DNA from 3 places in the Sinorhizobium chiapasense genome. Region 2 is predicted to be linked to each of the others. Evidence: predicted binding sites of a transcription regulator. Region 2 holds the regulator's gene; each other region holds the start of a gene.
What was found. The regulator LexA, encoded in region 2, represses DNA repair genes until DNA is damaged. The targets are predictions, from matches to a motif close to TGTTCNNNNTGTGTTCNG.
Positions count from the first base shown of each region.

Region 1 (6,681 bases), on a different replicon from region 2:
CCTGTAGAAAGAAGGTCCGCAACGGCCGATCGTAGCCGATCGTCCCTTCCTCGTCCGTTGTCGTCCCGTTCGTGATCTGCACAGTGTATCGGCTCAACTTCCGCTCCTGTAGCTGATGCTGCGGGCCGCGCCGTCGAATAGCGCCGCCAATCTTTGGTTGCAGTCTTAATAGCGTCCACACGTTTTCTAAAGCCGGAAATGCGCGACCAACGCCTGATTTGCGCGATGGCAGGCAAGCGCGTAGGCGACGATTTGCGCGATCAAATCCGCGTCGGCGGCGCCCGCCCTTTTCGCCCGGTCGGCGAAGTCCTCGGCGAGCTCGCGGTCCTCCTCGCCGACATGCTTGTTGCCAACAATCCACGAAATCTGTGCGGTCGGGACTTCGAGCCGGGGTTTGATGGGAACGGCAGAAATCGAGCCCTTCCGGGTGCTCGCTGCGGTTCCGGCCTTCTCTGCCTCGGCAGCAGTCGGGAAGTAAGCCATAACCAACTTGCATCGCTGCGCCTCGGCGGCTCCCATGAAAGCGAGCGCACCGTCCTCGGTCTTGTAGAGCGCCCAGTCGGCGGCAGTGCCTCCAAAAAAGGGGTCGCCCTTGCCGTAAAACTCCATCGCGGAATAGATCGTGTCGACCATCGGAATTGTCCTTTTCTTGGGTTTGGGCGAGTGATCAGGCCGCGCTGGCCGCGCTGATCGTCTTCAGCACGCGCTGCGCGGCGTAGCGTCCGGCCTCGTTCAGGTGCCGTTGCCACGCGCCCTGCGACGGTGACCAGCGGAAGCCATTGGCCTTCAACACGCGCCGCGTCGGATCGTCGGGCTTGTCGGGAAAGATCAATTGGATACGCGCGATCTCGGCGTTCTCCTTCATCTCGACGGCTCCGGCGCTCGTCTCGACCTCTTCGGTTTGGGTGCCGCGCTCCTTCATCCTTGCAAGCGCCGCAAGGCGCCGCTGCAGGCGGCGGAGCTCGGCGCGGCTGTTGGTCGTGCTGAACCCGCGTCGGGACTGCCACGGCGCTAGTTTGATGCCTCTGGCTGCGGCTTCGGGAGAAAGGCCGGTGTTCGCCGCGACAGCAGCAATCATGTCCTCTTCCGTCACAAGGTCTTTCTCCATGCGCCGGATGATCGCGTTCGCGGCCTTCATCCGGTCGATGGAAAGAGCGGTCTCCTCGATGCGCGTCATGATCCGCTGCAAGGCGGCCGGATCGCCGGAACGGATCGGCTCATCGTCTGTGCCGTGCGGGAACGCCTTCCGCTTCGCTGCCTTTCGGGCCGTCGCTTCCTGCGCCTTCAGATCGGCGCGGCGGGCGTCGGATATCTTCATACGCCTTTCATTGCGGGCGACAGGGAAGCGGGCAGGGCCGGTGATAAACCAATTCATGCAGCGGCCTTCCGCCGCCCAATAGCGCCGCGTCAGATCGACGTGGCGGCGGGCGAAGGCTTCGATTTCAGCCTCCGGAATCGGCTCGCAAGCCTTGTTCCAAAGCTCCACGACATAGGCGCCAAACTGATTCAGCCGCTCGGCCAGGTCTGCAAGCTCTGACCTTGCGCGCCGGTCGGGAAAGTGGGTGAGCGCATGAAACTGCGGCTCGATGTCCTCCGCCGCAATGGTTGCGGCGAAGGTTCCTGCGACGATGGCGAGGATGTTGTTTTCGATGGCCGCGATTTTCATCATGCCTCTCCCTCGACAAGGGTAGGGGCGCGGCGCTCGATGCGGCATTGCAACCCTGCGAGCGCACCGGCGATGATGATACCGCCCGGCGAAATCTCGTCTGCCTTTGCGAAAACCGGGTCCAGGACCGGACGGCAGCATTTGAAATGCTTCGCTGCATCCTCAAGGCTGATGAGGGGGGACGTATAAGGTGTGCTGCCGTCGCCTCCGACAAGCACGATCTTGCCCGCGATCGGCTGCGGGAAGCCTTCAAAGATCGTGAAGGCGGTCAACCCGTCCTGCAGACCTTCTTCGTCGACGAAAAGCGTGTGCCGCTCATCGAACCGCACGACCTCCAGCAGGCGGCAGCCGATAATCGCGTAAAGCGGCCGGATGCCCAGATCGACCTGAAGCTCTACCGGCTTAAAGATCGTGGTTTCCGGGTCCAGCACATAAGCGGTGTTTGCTCTTACCATTTTCTAGCCCTTTCCTTTCCGCGAAGCGGTCTAGCTCTTGCCCGAGGGGCAGGAGCCCCGCTCCTGCTCCCCGAGCTCGCGCGGAGCAGCGGGAGAGAGGGAGGCAAGGGAACAAAACGGAGGGGGTTCGCCCGCCCGAGGCCAAAGCCGAAGGGGCGACGCAAAATCCGCGCATGCGGATTGCGTCGCTCCTGCACGGAGCGAGCCGGAGGCGAGGGGAGGAAGGACGGGGAGACCGTTTTTTCCCTTGTGAGGGAGAGAGGGCAGCGCCCTCTTTCCCTCCTTCAGGAAGGCAGAGCCGGCCGCCTGGCGGCCGCCATTTCAGATACGAGAAGGGCCGCCCTGGCTCGTAGATCAGGACGGCCCCGTGGTGCATGACAAGAAGGGCTAGCGACTTGCCACGACCAACTCTCGATTGTCGTTGCCGGTTGGCAATATGCTGATTTCACCGCAAGCTGTAAACGGCTTTCATAGCAATTTGATGCAGTCATGACGTGAAGGCCGCGAGGCGGCTCTTGCGCAGCCGATCGTTACCCTACTGGGCGAAGAACGCTTTTTTGCGGTCTTCGTGCCGAAGGCATAGAGCGGGGTCGCGTCAGCGATGCGCCATATTGATACCACCCAAGATGTTTTGAGGGTTCCAAGAACACAACCACTCCCATTAAAGTGGTCTGCACCATCAACAACCACCGGTAGGATGAATGGCAGGACCGTCACTGGAACAATGGATTTCGGATCTCGAGGACTGGCCGGAGGCCTACGCCATCCTGACAGTCGAGGCGAATGCCGATCTCGCGCCGTTTCACCACCGGCAGATGGCGGTGCTGACACGAGATGACCGCCTGGCGTGGCTCGATGGGCTTGTACCCCAGGGCGAAATCCTTCGCCCGCTGCCGGCAGGGACATTCCGTGTCAAGCGCCATTCGATCGATCCTGTCCAGACAACGCTTGCGGTCTAAAGCGCCAGCCGCAACTGCGGCGCCACCCCAGAGGTCCGCCGTTCCAATGATGACAGCGTCACGCCGAGCAGGCGGATTCCCCTACGCGGCGGAAAGATCGGCCCGAGAAGCAGGCCGACCACCTCCTCGAGGTCGGTAATCGCCGGCAGAGGTGCCGTGACCGTCTTGCTTCGCGTGATCTGGCTGAAGTCGGCATACTTTACCTTGAGCGTGACGGTCTTGGCGCCGATCTCATTGGCCTCGCAGTAACCCCAGACTTTCTCGATCAGCGGCTGAAGGCCTTCGCGAGCCGGTTCGAAGGAGTGAATGTCCTCGGAGAACGTGTCTTCCGCGCCAACGGATTTCCGCACCCGGTCCGGCTTGACCTGGCGATTGTCGACGCCGCGGGCGATCCCATAGAAATATGGTCCCGACTTCCCGAAATGTTCGACCAGGAACTCGAGCGTCTTCTCCTTGAGGTCTGCGCCCTTTTCGATCCCGAGCCTATGCATCTTTTCGGCCGTTGCGGGGCCTACCCCATGGAATTTTTTGACGGGGAGGGCCTCGACGAAGGCCGGCCCGTTCTTCGGCGTGATGACAGCCTGACCATTGGGCTTGTTCAGGTCGGATGCCATCTTGGCGAGGAACTTGTTGTACGAAATCCCGGCCGACGCATTGAGACCGGTGACCTGCTTGATCTTCGCCCGGATCGCCGCGGCGATCTCGGTGGCGATCTCCATGCCCTTCAGGTTTTCGGTGACATCGAGGTAGGCCTCGTCGAGCGAGAGTGGCTCGATCATCGGCGTGTATTCGGCGAAGATCGCGCGGATCTGCAACGAGACGGCTTTGTAGACGTCAAAGCGCGGCCTGACGAAGATGAGGTCGGGGCATTTGCGCTTCGCGGTCACCGAGGGCATCGCCGAATGAACGCCGAACTTGCGTGCCTCGTAGCTGGCGGCCGCCACCACGCCGCGGGCCGCAGGATAGCCGACGGCAACCGGCAGGCCCCGCAGCTCTGGATTGTCGCGCTGCTCGACTGATGCATAAAAGGCATCCATGTCGATGTGAACGATCTTGCGCGGCCGCTTGCTGCCTTCGTCGTTTGTCATGGCCTAGCTTCCATCAGGTCCCTCAGCCAAACATGGGAAGTGCGCGCCGCATTTGTCACCCTCCGGCGTCTGCATGCGCTCGCAGCCCGTTGCCATGCGACGGCGGATCGCCGCCAAGCTCGCACCGGCGCCAAACGCTTTCACCAGGAGCTTACGCTCAAGCTTGGAGTGGCGGTCACATCGGTGACAGATGAATTCGATGTTCGGCTCACGGTGATCCTTCAGTTTTCGATCCAAATCGCTCACAGGCTCCGGTCGCGCCATGCGAAAAAATTCCCATTCGTGCCATCGAATTGAATCCACTCACGGAATTCTCCGTTCGGGACTCTCCCTCAACTTTCCCGCGCCATATGCGCATTGACTCATTTGCGCTTTGAGAACAAATACAGAACATAATTCTACTTCTCAAGCCGAAAACGGGTTGCCGTAAAGGAGATCATGACCGCAGCCGCCGCCATTTCAAACCCCGTACTCGACGAGTTGCGCGAGAAAATCGCCAGCCTGGAAGGGGCAGGCTCACGCAATCGCAGCGTTCTACCGTTCGGGGTCAGCGAGATAGACGCGCAGCTGCCGGGAGGTGGCCTCGCCTATGGCGCGCTGCACGAAGTGGCCGGTGGTGGAAACGGCGCCATCGACGGGGCGGCCGCGGCACTCTTCATCGGCGGCATCGCTGCCCGTACCACCGGCAAGGTCGTCTGGTGCCTGACCCGATTTGATCTGTTCTTTCCCGCCCTTGCCCAGGTCGGGCTTCATCCTGATCGCGTCACCTTCGTCGAGTGCGACAAGGAAGAGACGGTGCTCGCAAGCTTCGAGGAGGCCTTGCGTTATGGCGGCCTTGGCGCCGTCGTTGCCGAGCTGGTGCGCCTGCCGATGACGGCATCGCGCCGTCTGCAGCTTGCGGCGGAAAAGTCGGGAACATTGGGCCTGGTGATCCGCCGGTGGCGTCGGCAGACGGAAGCATCAGACTTCGGCATGCCGACGGCCGCGGCAACCCGCTGGCGGATCTCGGTGCTGCCATCCGAGCCGCTTCCCGTGCCGGGTGTCGGGCGGGCGCGGTGGCTGGCGGAGCTGATGCGGCTCCGGGCAGGAGAGGGAGGCGAATTCATCATCGGAGCATGCGATGGCCAGGGTCGTATCTGTCTTTCTTCCGACACTGCCTACCGACCGGATCAGGCGGGCCGATCCGTCGCTATCGGTTGAAACGCCGCTGGTGGTGATTGCCAGGAGCGGCTCAAAGCGATGGATTGCGGCGACCGATCGGGCAGCTCTCAAACTCGGGCTTCGTGTCGGAATGCCGGCTGCCAAGGCGCAGGCGCTGTTCCAGGGCCTCATTATGATCGATGCCGATCCGGCGGCGGACCTCGCAGCACTAGAACGGCTGACGCTCTGGGCCTTGTCGCAATACTCCCCCGTCGTCGCCATGGATCCTCCTGATGGCATCGTCATGGACACCGAGGGCGCCGATCACCTTCAAGGTGGCGAGGAGCTTATGCTCTCGGGTCTTATCAATCGCTTCCGCGGCCGAGGTCTCGCTGCCGATGCCGCGATCGCCGATACGTGGGGTGCCGCGCATGCGCTTGCCCGCACCACGGATCGCGAGACGGTTATCATTCCGCGCGGCGAGACAGCCAAGGCCGTGAACCATCTGCCGCTGTCGTCGTTGCGCTTGTCGGCCGAGATCGTTGCAAGCCTCCGCACCCTCGGCTTCGCAACCATCGGCGATCTCGCCGCCACGCCACGGGCGCCGCTGACGCTCCGCTTCGGCCCGGAGGTCGGGCGGCGTCTCGACCAGATGTACGGCCGCGTCGCCGAGCCGATCGATCCGATCCGGCCGGCGGACCTCGTCGAGGTGAACAAGTCCTTTGCCGAACCGATCGGCGCACAGGAGACCGTCGAGAAATACGTCAGCCGCCTGGTGCGGCAGCTCTGTCTGGAGCTCGAGAATCGCGGGCTTGGCGTGCGGCGCGCCGACCTCATCGTCCACCGGATCGACAATACCATCCAGGCATTGAGGGCCGGGACCGCCAAGCCGGTTCGCGACATCGCCTGGCTAGCGAAACTGTTCAGGGATCGGATCGAGAAGATCGAGCCCGGCTTCGGCATCGAGAAGCTCAGCCTGGCGGCCACTCTCGCCGAGCCGCTTGTCGAAACACAGTCGGCGTCATGCCTGATCGAAGAACAGGTGACGGATGTGACTCCGCTTATCGATGTGCTTGGCAATCGCGGCGGCCAGCGGATTTTTCGCGTTGCGCCAGTCGCAAGCGATGTCCCTGAGCGCAGTGTCCAGCGGATCGCGCCGACGGCCGACGAGGACGGCGCCACCTGGCCGCTCCATTGGCCGAGGCCGCCGCGGCTTCTGGCGCGTCCGGAACCGATAGAAGTGATTGCCCTTTTGCCGGATCATCCGCCGGTCTCGTTCACCTGGCGCGGCAAGCGCCGGCGGGTGAGGCGCGCCGACGGTCCGGAGCGGATCTTTGGCGAATGGTGGAAACGCAGCTCAGAATGGATCGCTG
Region 1 is NZ_CP133149.1:149,247-155,927, reverse strand. Features, by position in the region: gene RB548_RS21395 (hypothetical protein) at 187-633, opposite strand; gene RB548_RS21390 (hypothetical protein) at 668-1,666, opposite strand; gene RB548_RS21385 (DUF3846 domain-containing protein) at 1,666-2,121, opposite strand; partial or broken gene RB548_RS21380 (SOS response-associated peptidase family protein) at 2,862-3,080, shown strand; gene dinB (DNA polymerase IV) at 3,077-4,168, opposite strand; gene RB548_RS21370 (hypothetical protein) at 4,172-4,432, opposite strand; gene RB548_RS21365 (ImuA family protein) at 4,607-5,368, shown strand; gene RB548_RS21360 (Y-family DNA polymerase) at 5,289-6,681, shown strand, end outside.
Region 1: a site for LexA is predicted at 4,544-4,561, ahead of RB548_RS21365 (ImuA family protein). Genes of this name have one in related genera too.

Region 2 (6,681 bases):
CGCATCAATCGGTACCGGCGCGGCCAGTCGATGTGGAGGACGAGCTTTTCGCCGATCGCCGGCGAAGGCTGACCTTCCGCCGGGACGTGTATGATGACGTCCTTGGTGGCGCCGTGCCGGGTGCCTGCGATCGCGATTCGGCCTCCGTCACCACGCTCGAGAAAGCCGGTATCCCCCGGCTGCCCGCCGGAGGTGGCGTAGAAGCATGTCTGATCAAGCTCGATTCCGCCATCATCGAGAATTCCGGTCACGCTTGCCTCGCAGGTCGAGAGGTAGAAGTCTTCTCGGAAGAGGGCGGTAACGGTCTTGGTCATCGCGAATGTTATCCGACGGGTTCGTATGGCACGGTGATGTTCGAAGTGGTCTTGAGCCAGCTTGGCACCGGCAGGCCCTTGGAGGTCAGAAAGTCCGGGTTGAAGAGTTTCGACTGGTAGCGGTTACCATAGTCGCAGAGAATCGTCACGATCGTGTGGCCGGGGCCCAGGTCCTTGGCGATCCGTACCGCGCCGGCAATGTTGATGCCGGTTGAGCCCCCGACGCAGATCCCTTCCTTTTCGATCAGGTCGAAAACGTAGGGCACGGCTTCCGAATCGGGAATCTGGTACGCGAAGTCCGGCGTGAAACCTTCAAGGTTGGCGGTGATGCGGCCCTGCCCGATCCCCTCGGTGATCGAGCTTCCGTTCGCCTTGAGCTCGCCATGTGCATAGTAGTTGTAAAGTGCGGCCCCTTCCGGATCGGCAATACCGATCTTGACAGCAGGATTCTTGGCCCGCAACCCTTGAGCCACGCCGGCGAGCGTGCCTCCAGAGCCTACCGCGCAGATGAAACCGTCGACCTTGCCGTCTGTGTCGCGCCAGATTTCCGGCGCTGTCGTTTCCACATGCGCGTCGCGGTTTGCGACGTTGTCGAACTGGTTTGCCCAGATCGCGCCGTTCGGTTCTGTCTTGGCAAGTTCGGCGGCCAGTCGGCCCGAAACCTTCACGTAGTTGTTGGGATTTTTGTACGGCACCGCGGGAACTTCGACTAGCTCGGCACCCATGAGGCGCAACGCGTCCTTTTTCTCCTGAGTCTGCGTTTCGGGAATGACGATGACCGTACGGTATCCGAGCGCGTTGCCTACGACCGCGAGACCGATTCCGGTATTGCCGGCAGTGCCTTCGACGATGACGCCGCCGGGTTTCAACTGCCCGGATTTTTCCGCCTGCCGGATGATCCACAAGGCTGCGCGGTCCTTCACCGATTGCCCCGGATTGAGAAATTCCGCTTTGCCCAGGATGGTGCAGCCGGTGGCTTCGGAAACGGCTTGGAGCCGGATCAACGGCGTGTTGCCGATCGCTTCGAGCACGGACGGAAGAACGGTCATTCTGAAAACCTCACGCTGGACGGAACGGACGCCGGGTCCGAACCCAGCATAATCCCTGATGAACGGCGATCCGATAAACATTTGGTTTACAGGCAAGATCGCCGAAATATTGGCGTGTTTTCGGCTCAGCCTGTGTACGAGGCAAGAAATAGCGTTTCGCAGCTTACCTGTCCCGGGCAAAATTCGTCTCGGTCGTCAAAAGATCGGTCGAAAGAGAAAAATGTGGGCAGGCGTTGCCGTCGGAGAGGTATTGAGCCCGGGCCGGGGGAGACAGCCACGGGTCTTGGAAGGCAAAGCCCTTCCCGATGGACGCGAGGACAAAATGACGACTGCATTCACAGCCCGACCCGAGCATGGACTGGTGTGGATAACGGGGGCGAGTTCGGGCATCGGCCGCGCCGTGGCCCTCAGGCTGGTGGAGGAAGGCTACTCGGTGGTCGTCACGGCGCGCAGCCACGAGAGGCTGGTGGCACTTCAGCATGAGGCGTCGGGCCCGGGTAGGATTGTCGTTCTCGATGGGGACGTCGCCGATCCGCGTGATATGGAACGTTTGCTGGCAGCCGTCGAATACGACCACGGGCGGGTGGCTCTGGCCGTGCTCAATGCGGGGGTGGCGATTCCGGTGCGTGGCGATGATCTTGGTCGGGAAGCCTTCGATAAGAGCTTCGCCGTCAATCTTCATGGTGTGGTCAATTGCCTCGTGCCCGTTGTGGAGCACATGAAGGCGAACGGGCATGGCCAGATCGCCGTCGTCTCGTCAGTGGCGGGATACTGCGGCCTACCGATGAGCGCCGCTTACGGAGCGACCAAGGCGGCGCTCATCAATATGGCGGAGAGCTTGAGGTTCGACCTCGATCGTATCGGCATCCGCGTGCAGTTGATCTGTCCGGGCTTTGTCGATACGGCCGCTTCGGCGAGAGGCAGGTTCCCGCGACCGGCGATGGTGAGCGTGGACGAGGCGGCGGAGCGCATATGCCTCGGCTTGAAATCCGGGCGCTTCGAGATCACCTTCCCGAAACGCTTTGTCTATGCCGTTAAGCTGCTGCGGTTCCTGCCTTATGGCGCCTACTTTGCGCTTCTCAACTGGCTCGTGCCGGGGCGTGCACCCGCCACCGCCGCAAAGAAAGAGCGCTCCGGTTCAAAAGGCAGGCCGCGTCAGGCGGTGTGAAGCACCAGAACCGCACCAAAGACCAGCGACAGGCCGACCCAGCCGACTGGCCTTAGCTTTTGGCCGAAGAAAAGGCGCCCGCAGATCGCGGTGCCGAAAATGCCGGTGGCGCCAAGTACCGCATAGGCCATGGCGAGTTCCATACCCTTAATCGCTTTCGCGAGCAGTGCGAAGGCGGCCAACACCAGGAGAATCGAAAGCGCGCCCCAGCCGCGCCGGGCAAAGCCGTTCGACTTCGTGGAGGCCAGATTCGCTGCGACGTCGAGAATGCCGGCCATAACCGCGAAAGCGAAATAGAAGCCATCGGCGCTCATCGGGCGGCTTCTCCCGCCGCTTCCTCTTGCTCGACCTCACCGGCGTTGACGAGCAGTATGCCTGCAACGGCCATCGACAGGCCCAGCATCTCGCGGCCGCTGAGTGCATGGCCGAAGACGAACACGGAGACGATCGTGATGAGGGCCACACCGGACCCTTCCCAGATGGCATAGGCGACGCCGACGGAGATCGTCTTCACGGCCTTGGCAAGGAACACGTATGAGAGTGCAATCGATGCGTACATGATCGCATGCCCGGCATAGGAGCCGGAGGCGGAAGCAGCTTTCATCGCCGTGAGGCCGGCGACCTCTGTCGTGATCGCGAGAACCAGGAAAAGCCATGCAACACGCATGAGGAACCTTCAGAGACTATGCCGACAAACGAAAAAAGAGCCACTCGGGCCTTTGCCGCGAATGGCTCTTTGAAACTGGCTCCCCGGGCCGGATTCGAACCGGCGACCTATCGATTAACAGTCGAGTGCTCTACCGCTGAGCTACCAGGGATCATCTGCGCCGCAGAAGTGAGGCTGCTAATACAAATGCTTTTTCGATTTGCCAAGCGGTTTTTCAAAAAAAATGACAACGTCCGTTGCGCGGCTGTGGAGAAGGCCCCAATTCTGGGGAGGAGCATGAAAGAGGAATAATGACGAACGGCAGGAAAGAACGACATTTCGGCATCGACCCGCAGACCCACGAGCTCGTCCTCGGCAAATGGCGTATGAACTTGCCCGACTCACCGGTGCTGCGAATTCTTGTTGGGACGCTCCTTGTGGTGGGCGGCGTATTGGGCTTCCTGCCGGTGTTAGGCTTCTGGATGATTCCTCTGGGGCTGCTCGTGCTTTCTCACGACATACCGGCCATCCGCCGTCGTCGCCGCAAGCTGGCGGTCTGGTGGGCGCGCTGGCGCGGCCAGCAAAATTCTTCCGACAAATCCTGAAAGGCACATGCGGCCGCGGGGTGCCAAGCGCGCATTAGCGGAGCGCTGGGGGGAACGTGGATGACCTGGCGCCGTCCCACCTTTTTCGAACCACTCCCCTTGCACTCCTCATAGATTCGTTCTAAACGCCGGCCATCGCTTGATCGATCGAGCGTGAGAGGCCTCGTGGCGGAGTGGTGACGCAGAGGACTGCAAATCCTTGTACCCCGGTTCAATTCCGGGCGAGGCCTCCAAAGCTTTTACTTCAAGAAAATCAACGATGAATGTGTAGCCGGACGCTGTGTGAGTGTTTGGCTTACGGCAAAACCGTTTGGCCCGCGCAAACGCGATTCGCGGCGATCAGTGCCATCATTAACGGATTGGCCCTCTGCAAGGCGGTAGAGCAGGGCCTTTGGTTTTGGCCACCCGAGTTGCAGTGTGATTTTCTCCAGCGCCGCGCGTCTGCTCAGGTGCGGAAAGGGCGCTGTAGCAATTTGAATCACTGCCGCAAGTCGCATTGCTGAGCCCGACTCACCAGCCCGTCTCAACTAGTGATAGCGGCGAATAAGGCCGACGAGCTTGCCTTGGATCTTGACGCGGTCCGGTCCGAATATCCGCGTTTCATAGGCCGGGTTGGCCGCTTCGAGCGCGATGGATGCGCCCTTTCTGCGGAACCGCTTGAGCGTTACCTCCTCATCGTCGACAAGCGCAACGATGATGTCGCCGGGATTGGCCGTGTTCGTGTTCCGAATGATCACGGTATCGCCGTCGAAGATACCCGCCTCGATCATCGAGTCGCCCTTGATCTCGAGCGCGTAGTGTTCGCCGTTGCCGATCATCTCGGCCGGGATGGAAATGTCATGAGTGTTGTTCTGGATCGCGGAAATCGGGACGCCGGCCGCGATCCGCCCCATGACCGGCACGGAAACCGATGCAGTATCGCTCGGTGGCGCCGATTTCGTCGTGGCGGCAGGCGCGGCAGGTGGCTTGCCCAGGCTGCCTTCGATCACGCTTGGCGAGAAGCCACGCCGTGGCTGCGGGCTCGTGGTGTAGGCCTCGGGCAGCTTGATGACTTCGAGCGCGCGCGCCCGGTTGGGAAGACGGCGAATGAAGCCACGCTCTTCAAGCGCGGTGATCAACCGGTGGATGCCCGACTTGGAGGCGAGGTCCAATGCGTCTTTCATCTCGTCGAAGGACGGCGGCACCCCGGATTCCTTCATTCGCTCGTGAATGAACAGAAGCAATTCCTGTTGCTTGCGGGTTAGCATGGCGCGTCACTCCAGAGTCGCGAAACAAATCAAGAACAGACACTATCTGTTCCATATGTGTTCCGCAAGTACCTAAAATTCCGTGAATTTCCCTGGCCGTTGCGAAATCCTCCGGCAAAGCGGGCGGTTGCTCCGCCGACGCCTCGCCGTGAACCACGTAAAGGGCGGGCTACGCCGGTTTCACATCTCCGTCAGCTTGGTGAGAGCTCCGGAGTTTGCGCGTGTTGCGGCTGTGATCTCCTGGATCAGGGCCTGGCTCGCCACCGGAATCGAGACGTCCGATCGGAAGATCAGTCCCACCTTCTGCGGCGGCACGAACTCGTGGATGTCGAGCTGAGCGGATATGTCGATCTCGACCAATGAACCTGTCTCGAGCTCGATGCGTACGGCGTCCTGGCGCACAAGGCCGATGAACTCGCTCTTCTGGAGAATGTTCTTGACGAACATCGGGGAGCCGCTGCGCAAAACCGATCTCTTGAATTCCATGCCTACAAGCTTGCGCAGCGCGCCTTCGAGATCGCGGTTGCCGGTCAATACCACCCAAGGATACTGCGCCAGTTCGTTGAGTTCGATCTGATGACCGTCAAGCATCGGGTGACCGGCGCGGACGACGAGGATCATGGAATCGAGATAGAGTTCGCTCTGTTCGACATCGGGTGGAAGGTCCTCCGGCTCGAAGAGGGTCGCGATCAGGAAATCGAGATCCCCCAGCAGCAATGGGCGGATCAGGTCGCTGCGGGTGCCATTGGCAATGTTGATGGTGAGGCGCCGCTCGTCGGTCACAAGTCTGAGGATCGCGAATGCCAGCGTGCGGCTGTCCGGGCCAAGCGGAGCGCCGACGTTGATCTCGCCTGATCCAAGTGTGCGGATCGCTTTGATATCGCTCTCCATCTTGCGCATCTCCGCCGCAATGCGCCGGGCATGATCGAAGACCGCCTCGCCGAAAGACGTAAGCGTGATGCCGCGCGGCCCGCGATCGAGCAGCGGCACTCCAAAAGCATATTCGAGCATCTGGATGCTTTTCGAAAGCGCCGGCTGGGAAAGATTGAGGCGTTGCGCAGCCTTGTTCAGGCTCCCCAGTTCAGCGACTGCAAGGAATCGATTGACCGAACGCAGATCCATATTTCACCTCCCCGAGAAACTGGATTTGACGATAATCAGTTCTAACTTTTGGTTTGAACGATATCAAATCATTCTTCTTGATTTTAGAACTTCCGGCCCGCAGACTTCGATCATTCCCGGCGGCTACCAACGATTTGCGCACGGGAAGGCCGAAGCGAGAAGTCCTTCAGGACGGGGTTGTACGAAGCCGTGAGGAGACGGCGTCGCACAACCGAAGCGACGGTCGAGGAGGAGCATTTCCGGACAGTCCGGATTCAATCATCGCCTGATCATGGTCGGCCTTCAGGGAGCGCGCCGCGCGTCCCAACGGTTTCGGCTGGCTTTTTTCAAGGCACGGGGAGGATTGCATGTCAGTAAGAGTTGGATTCGTGGGCGTCGGCGCAATGGGATTGGCCATGGCATCACACGCGCTGAAGGCGGGATTCGCAGTAGCGGCCTACGACCTCGACGCGGAATGTCTCGCCAAGGCGTCGGCCGCGGGTATCACGGCTGCGAAAGACCTCGCTGATCTTGCCACGATGGCCGACGTC
Region 2 is NZ_CP133148.1:1,537,080-1,543,760, forward strand. Features, by position in the region: gene RB548_RS07430 (alanyl-tRNA editing protein) at 1-314, opposite strand, end outside; gene RB548_RS07435 (cysteine synthase A) at 323-1,363, opposite strand; gene RB548_RS07440 (SDR family NAD(P)-dependent oxidoreductase) at 1,686-2,531, shown strand; gene RB548_RS07445 (SMR family transporter) at 2,519-2,845, opposite strand; gene RB548_RS07450 (SMR family transporter) at 2,842-3,198, opposite strand; tRNA gene RB548_RS07455 (tRNA-Asn) at 3,275-3,349, opposite strand; gene RB548_RS07460 (hypothetical protein) at 3,489-3,782, shown strand; tRNA gene RB548_RS07465 (tRNA-Cys) at 3,942-4,015, shown strand; gene lexA (transcriptional repressor LexA) at 4,310-5,029, opposite strand; gene RB548_RS07475 (LysR family transcriptional regulator) at 5,210-6,151, opposite strand; gene RB548_RS07480 (NAD(P)-dependent oxidoreductase) at 6,499-6,681, shown strand, end outside.

Region 3 (6,681 bases), 1.5 Mb from region 2:
CGTGCCGCGAGCGACGAGCGTTCCGCGCAGGAACTCGGCGACCGCAAGCGGCTTGCCGCCGGCCTTCTGCAACCGGGTCGGCCGCACCACCCCCTCGCCGCAGGCAATGGTCATTGCCTCGTCCAAGACGGTGCCCGCTGCGCCGGCTCCGGCGGCTTTCTCGGAATTCAGCACCTTTATGCGCTCCGGCTTTCCAGCGATCGTCAGCTCGAACCACGCCCCGGGAAAAGGTGAAAGGCCGCGTATATGATTGTGCACCTCGCCCGCCGGCTTGGTGAAATCGATCCGGGTCTCCGCCTTGCTGATCTTGGCAGCGTAGACCGCCCCTTCTGCGGGTTGCGGCGTCAGTGGCAGATCACCCAGTTCGAGCTTCGCCATCGCCTCCTTCATCAAGGCCGCCCCGACCTGCATCAGCTTGTCGTGCAGCTCACCAGCAGTCATCGTCTCGCCGATCGCAACGGCCTTGGTGAGTGCGACCGGGCCGGTGTCGAGCCCCTTGTCCATCTTCATCACCATCATGCCGGTCTCGTGGTCGCCGGCCATGATTGCGCGCTGGATGGGTGCCGCCCCCCGCCAGCGCGGCAGGAGCGACGCGTGTCCGTTGTAGCAGCCGTGCTTTGTTCCCTGGAGAATCTCCCCGGGCAGCAGCAGGCCGTAGGCGACGACGACGGCGACGTCGGCATTGAACTTGGCGAAGGCTTCGCGATCATCGGCGTCCTTGAAGTTCGGCGGGGTCAGAACGGGTATGCCGAGAAGTTCGGCGGCCTGGTGGACCGGCGATTTCTGCAGGTCGAGACCGCGCCGCCCGCCGGGACGCGGTGGCTGCGTATAGACAGCTGCGATCTCATGGCCTGCCTCGGCGAGTGCGACAAGCGTCGGCACGGAGAATTCCGGCGTTCCCATGAAAATGATGCGAAGCGGCAAGGCGGCAAACTCCGTCTCTTGAAAATCGGGCTGCACCCGCGATTTCCAGCATCGCTCGGTAGCGGTTCTGGAAAAGCTACTGCCTGTATCCTTAAATCGTATCCGATTTAAGGATAAAAAATGCAGCAATTCAAAGCGCTACAGCGTCCTTTGCGCGTAAGACGCGCGGCGCTGTAGGCTCAGATCGCTTTGGCGCCGCGTGTCTTGGCTGCCTTGGTGAACTTGCGGATCACCATATCCCGCTTCAGCTTGGAGATATGGTCGATGAACAGAACGCCGTTCAGATGATCGATCTCGTGCTGCAGACAGGTGGCAAGCAGGCCATCCGCCTCGACCGCTTGCTCCTTGCCGTGGCGATCGAGATATTCGACGGTAATCGCCGCAGGGCGCTCCACTTCCGCATAGTAATCCGGGATCGAGAGGCAGCCTTCCTCGTAGACCGAACGGTCATCGGAGGATCTGACAATTTTCGGGTTGATGAAGACGAGCGGGGTCTTCTCCTCGCCTTCCTTCGACACGTCGAGAACCAGCAGGCGCTTCGGTACGCCGATCTGGATTGCCGCAAGGCCGATGCCCGGCGCGTCGTACATGGTTTCCAGCATGTCGTCCGCGAGGCGGCGGATGTCGTCGTCAACGGTCTCCACCGGCTTGGACACCTGGCGCAGAACCGGATCGGGAAGGATGATTAGTGGCTTGATCGTCATTGTGATCCCATAGCCGATCTTTCCGCTTGCGCGCAAGAACATTGCCTCTGGCGAGATCGCACACGCGGCGCGTGTTGGCTGCAAGGACCGGGATATGTTTGTTCTTGTTTTGATCTGGTCTTCGGGCGCGAATCTGTTAGGCTGCCGCCATGGAGCCCATTGCCTTTTCCTTCGACCAACCGCTGTTCCTCGTTGGCGCCCTGCCCGTCACGGCCGGTCATCTCGTCACGGCGGCCGCGCTTCTCATGACGCTCGCGAGCCTTATGCTTGCGCGTCGGGCAAGGTCCGCCCGCGCTGACGAGCGAGACGAGCAGATGGCGACACTCCTTGCCGCGCAGACGGAATTGCAGGGCCGCATTGCCGCCATGACGGACGTTTTCGGCACCCGCCAGGCGGAACTCAACCAGTCCATCAGCCAGCGAATCGACGGGATGACGCACCGCATCGGCGCCTCGATCAGCGAGCAGACGAAAGCGACGCACGAAAACCTTCGCCGCCTGCAGGAACGGCTTGCCGTCATCGACAGCGCCCAGAACAACATTCAATCGCTGGCCAAGGACATGGCCGGGCTGCAGAACATTCTCGCGAACAAGCAGACGCGCGGGGCTTTCGGCCAGTCGCGCATGGAAGCGATCGTTGCCGACGGGTTGCCGATGGGCGCCTTCGCCTTCCAGGCAACGCTTTCGAACGGCGCACGCCCGGATTGCACGATCCGCATGCCGAACGGCCAGCCGCCGCTCGTCATCGACGCAAAGTTTCCGCTTGAAGGATGGAACGCAATGCGCGACGCGGCGACCGCCGAAAGGCGGCAGCAGGCGGCGCAGACCTTCCGCCGCGACATGGAGGTGCATATTCGCGATATCGCCGGCAAGTATCTCCTGCCGGGGGAGACGCAGGAGACGGCCTTCCTCTTTGTTCCTTCCGAATCGATCTTCGCGGAGATCCACGAGCACTTCGAGGCGATCGTGCAGAAGGCGCATCGCCAGCGCATCGTCATCGTCTCGCCGTCGCTGCTGCTTTTGTCGATCCAGGTGATCCAGGCGATCCTCAAGGACGCCCGCATGCGCGAGCAGGCGCACCTGATCCAGGGCGAAGTCGCGCGCCTGATGGACGACCTTTCACGCCTCGACGAACGTGTGCGCAAACTCCAGGGCCATTTCGCCATGACGCAGAAGGACGTGGAGGATATCCTCATCTCATCGGACAAGCTGACCCGGCGCGGCGCCAAGATCGAGGCGCTGGAGCTCGCGGCGGAAGCCGCGCCCGGCGAGGGCGACAACGGCGGACGGCCGCTGGACAACAGGATGGGGCAATTGAAGCTGCGGGTGGTTGACGAGGACTGACGCGGTCGGGCACTCTTCGCAAAAATCAGCAATCCGACAGGGCACCTCCAAATGATTACTGTCCTTGGGTCCATCAATATGGACCTGATCGCCACGACCGCACGCCTGCCGAAGCCCGGCGAAACCGTTGCCGGGACCGGCTTCTCGACCGCCGCCGGCGGCAAGGGTGCCAACCAGGCGCTGGCCGCACAGCGCGCCGGCGCGTCAGTGCGCATGGCCGGCGCCGTCGGGTGGGACAGTTTTGCGGAGGGTGCGCTGGCGCTGCTCAAAGAAGGCGGAGCCGATCTTGGCCTTATCAAGACGGTGGATGAGCCTACGGGTACGGCACATATCATCGTCGGCGGCGACGGCGAGAACGTCATCGTCGTCGTCGCCAGCGCCAATGCGACGGTGAACGAGAGCGACGCAACGGCCGCACTCGATGCAATGTCGCCCGGCGATACGCTGATGCTGCAGCTCGAAATTCCCGCCGCCTCCGTCGAAAAGGCGCTTGTGGAAGCCAAACGCCGCGGTATCCGCTCGATCGTCAACATCGCCCCACTTACACCCGAGGCAACCAGTCTCGGCCGAATGGCCGATATCGTGATTGCCAACGAAACCGAATTCGAACTGCTGGCCGGCAAGACAGACATCGACGGCGTCGAGCGCGAGGCGGCGATGAAACGGCTCCACGGCGAGACCGGCCGGACCGTGATCGTGACGCTTGGCGCCGAGGGCGTGATCGCCATCCACGATGGTGCCGTTCATCGCGCCAAGGGCCTGACCATAGAACCGGTCGACACTGTCGGCGCCGGCGATACGTTCTGCGGCTATCTGGCCGCGGGCCTCGACGCCGGCCTCCCCTTTCCCGACGCGCTGCGGCAAGCGGCGGTCGCCGGATCGCTTGCATGCCTCAAGCCCGGTGCGCAACCGGCCATACCGCTGGCGTCCGAGGTCGCCGCCCGCCTTTAAGAGACAACGCCGCGTTTTGCCCTCCTATTTCCGCCCGCTTCGCAAACCCGACAGTTTATGTCGCGTCGATCAAACTCGGCGGGCAAAACTTGCCTGTCGCGACGATGATTTGGGTTCGGCGTTGGCTGGATCTTAAGAATTGATCCCCTATTCAGATGCATGAGAAGGTCGACCGCGCTTAAAGGTTTGCTGCCTCCTTCGTGCCGGTCGGCATCTGGCGCTCCATGACGGAGTTTCACCCCACAATTCGGAATGCGTCACGCCGTGGGCGACAAGTCTGCGGACCTCTCAGTATGTGAGGATTTCATGTTCAAGTTCCAAGCCAAATCACTGGCGACCAAACTGATCGCTGTGACAGGCGGTACGATCGCACTCGTGCTGCTCGCCTCGAATTTCGTTCTCATCTCCCAGACACAGAACCGCGTCGAGACGCTGGTTCTCGACGACGCGGACAGCGAAGCGCACGCCATCGCTTCCGACATCGCAGGCAGCGTCGGTGAACTCGCGGCCGCCGCGCGCACGATGTCGGGCGTTCTCGGGCGGGGCCACGCCGGGCAGTCGATCGATCGCGCCGGCGCCATCAATGTGTTGAAGGCGAACCTGGAGCAGCACGAGTTCGCCTTCGGAAGCTGGTTCGCCGAGGAACCGAAGGCCTTCGATGGGAAGGATGTTATCAACAGCACGGAGCTTGGCGGTAACGCAGAGGGCGCATTCACGCCCTATTGGTCGAAGGACCGTAACGGCAAGGCCCAGCTCTCGACCTTCAAGGCGGACTATGCCGCCGAATGGTACGCCCTCGCGGCCAAGAGCGGCAAGGGGGCAATCACCCAGCCCTACCTCGCCGAAGGCACCGACGTCCCCACCACGATGAGCTCGATCGCTTATCCGGTGATGTCCGACGGCAAGCTGATCGGCATCTCCGGCGTCGACATTTCGCTCGCCTCGCTGGCCGACGACCTCGCAAAGGTCAAGCCTTTCGGCTCGGGCCGGGTCTACCTGCTGTCGCAGAGCGGCAAATGGCTCGTGTCGCCGATCCCGGATCTGTTGATGAAAGATTATGACGGCGAAGGCGCCGATATCGTCAAGAACGCCCTGTCGTCGGCGACCTCCGGCGTGATCAAGAACCTCACCTATGACGGAAACGAGCCCTTCGATCGCGTCGTGTACCCCTTCAAACTTCCGAACGTAAACGCCAACTGGGTCGTGCTCGTCGACGTGCCGCGTGCGGTAATCAACGCGCCGGTCCGCGATCAGACCTACATGATGATCGTCGGCGGTCTTGTCGTCCTCGGTGCCGTGCTCGCCGGCCTTTACTTCGCAGTTCGCGGCTTCGTGCAGAAACCGCTGGCCGGGCTTGTCAGCGACGTTCAGACGCTTAGCGACGGCGACTATTCGAAGCCGATTGCCGGCCAGGATCGCTTGGACGAAACCGGTTCAGTTGCCAAGGCGCTGGAAGGTTTCCGCCACCAGCTCGCCGACACCAAGCGCCTCGAAGGAGAAGCCCGCCACCAGCGTGAGCAGGCGGAGATGCAGCGCAATCAATCGGAAACAGAGCGCGCCGAGAGCAGTGCCCTGCAGCGCGATATCGTCGCCCGCCTAGGCAAGGGCCTGTCGCATTTGTCAGCCGGTGACCTCGCCTTCCGGATCACCGACGAATTCCCTGGTGAATACGCGCAACTGAAGCGTGATTTCAACGCGACGATGAAGAGCCTCGAAGAGACCATCCGGACTGTCAATCACTCGGTCGTCAACATCGGCAGCGGCACGTCCGAGATCAGCAATGCCGCCAACGACCTCTCGCACCGGACGGAACAGCAAGCCGCGAGCCTTGAGGAAACCGCAGCCGCCCTCGACCAGCTCACCTCCCAGGTGAACGCCAGCGCCGAGAATGCCAAGGTCGCGGCCAAATCGGTCGAGGTGGCGAGCAGCGATGCCGAGCAGTCCGGCGAGGTTGTGCAGAAGGCCATCGCCGCCATGCAGGGTATCGAGCAATCCTCGCACGAAGTCAGCCGGATCATCGGCGTCATCGATGAGATCGCCTTCCAGACGAACCTGCTCGCGCTCAACGCGGGCGTCGAGGCTGCCCGCGCCGGCGACGCCGGCAAGGGCTTCGCCGTCGTCGCCCAGGAGGTCCGCGAGCTCGCACAGCGCTCGGCAAACGCCGCGAAGGAGATCAAGACGCTGATCAACACCTCCGCAGGCCAGGTCCGCGAGGGCGTGGATCTCGTCGGCAAGGCGGGCAGCGCACTCGAGAAGATCGCCGAGCAGGTGGTGCAGATCAACAGCCTGATCCGCCAGATCTCAAGTTCCGCCTCGGAACAGGCGGTCGGCCTGAAGGAGATCAACTCGGCCGTCAACCAGATGGATCAGGTGACGCAGCAGAACGCCGCGATGGTCGAAGAAACGACGGCCGCCAGTATGGCGCTGAACGACGAAGCCGGCGCACTGAGCACGCTGGTTTCCCGTTTCCGTGTCGCGCAGCAGGCGCCTGCCCAGTCCTCCTCCGAGATGTTGCGCGGTGCAGCCGAGCGGATGCGCGCGGCGGAGCGTCCCGCCTCTCCTCCGCCTGCCGCCAAAGAGAGCCGGCAGGCAACGGCACGAAGCGGCGGCTATTCGGCATCGACACAGCGCGTGCTTGCCCAGACATCCGGTGCCAATGCGCTCGCTCAGGACAATTGGGAAGAGTTCTGAGCCGCCCGCGATAGAATGAACAGCAAGACGGCGCCCGAAGAGGCGCCGTCTTCATTTGCAGAATTGTT
Region 3 is NZ_CP133148.1:54,588-61,268, reverse strand. Features, by position in the region: gene fmt (methionyl-tRNA formyltransferase) at 1-924, opposite strand, end outside; gene def (peptide deformylase) at 1,104-1,628, opposite strand; gene RB548_RS00270 (DNA recombination protein RmuC) at 1,778-2,971, shown strand; gene RB548_RS00265 (ribokinase) at 3,023-3,922, shown strand; gene RB548_RS00260 (methyl-accepting chemotaxis protein) at 4,229-6,613, shown strand.
Region 3: a site for LexA is predicted at 1,728-1,745, ahead of RB548_RS00270 (DNA recombination protein RmuC). Genes of this name have one in related genera too.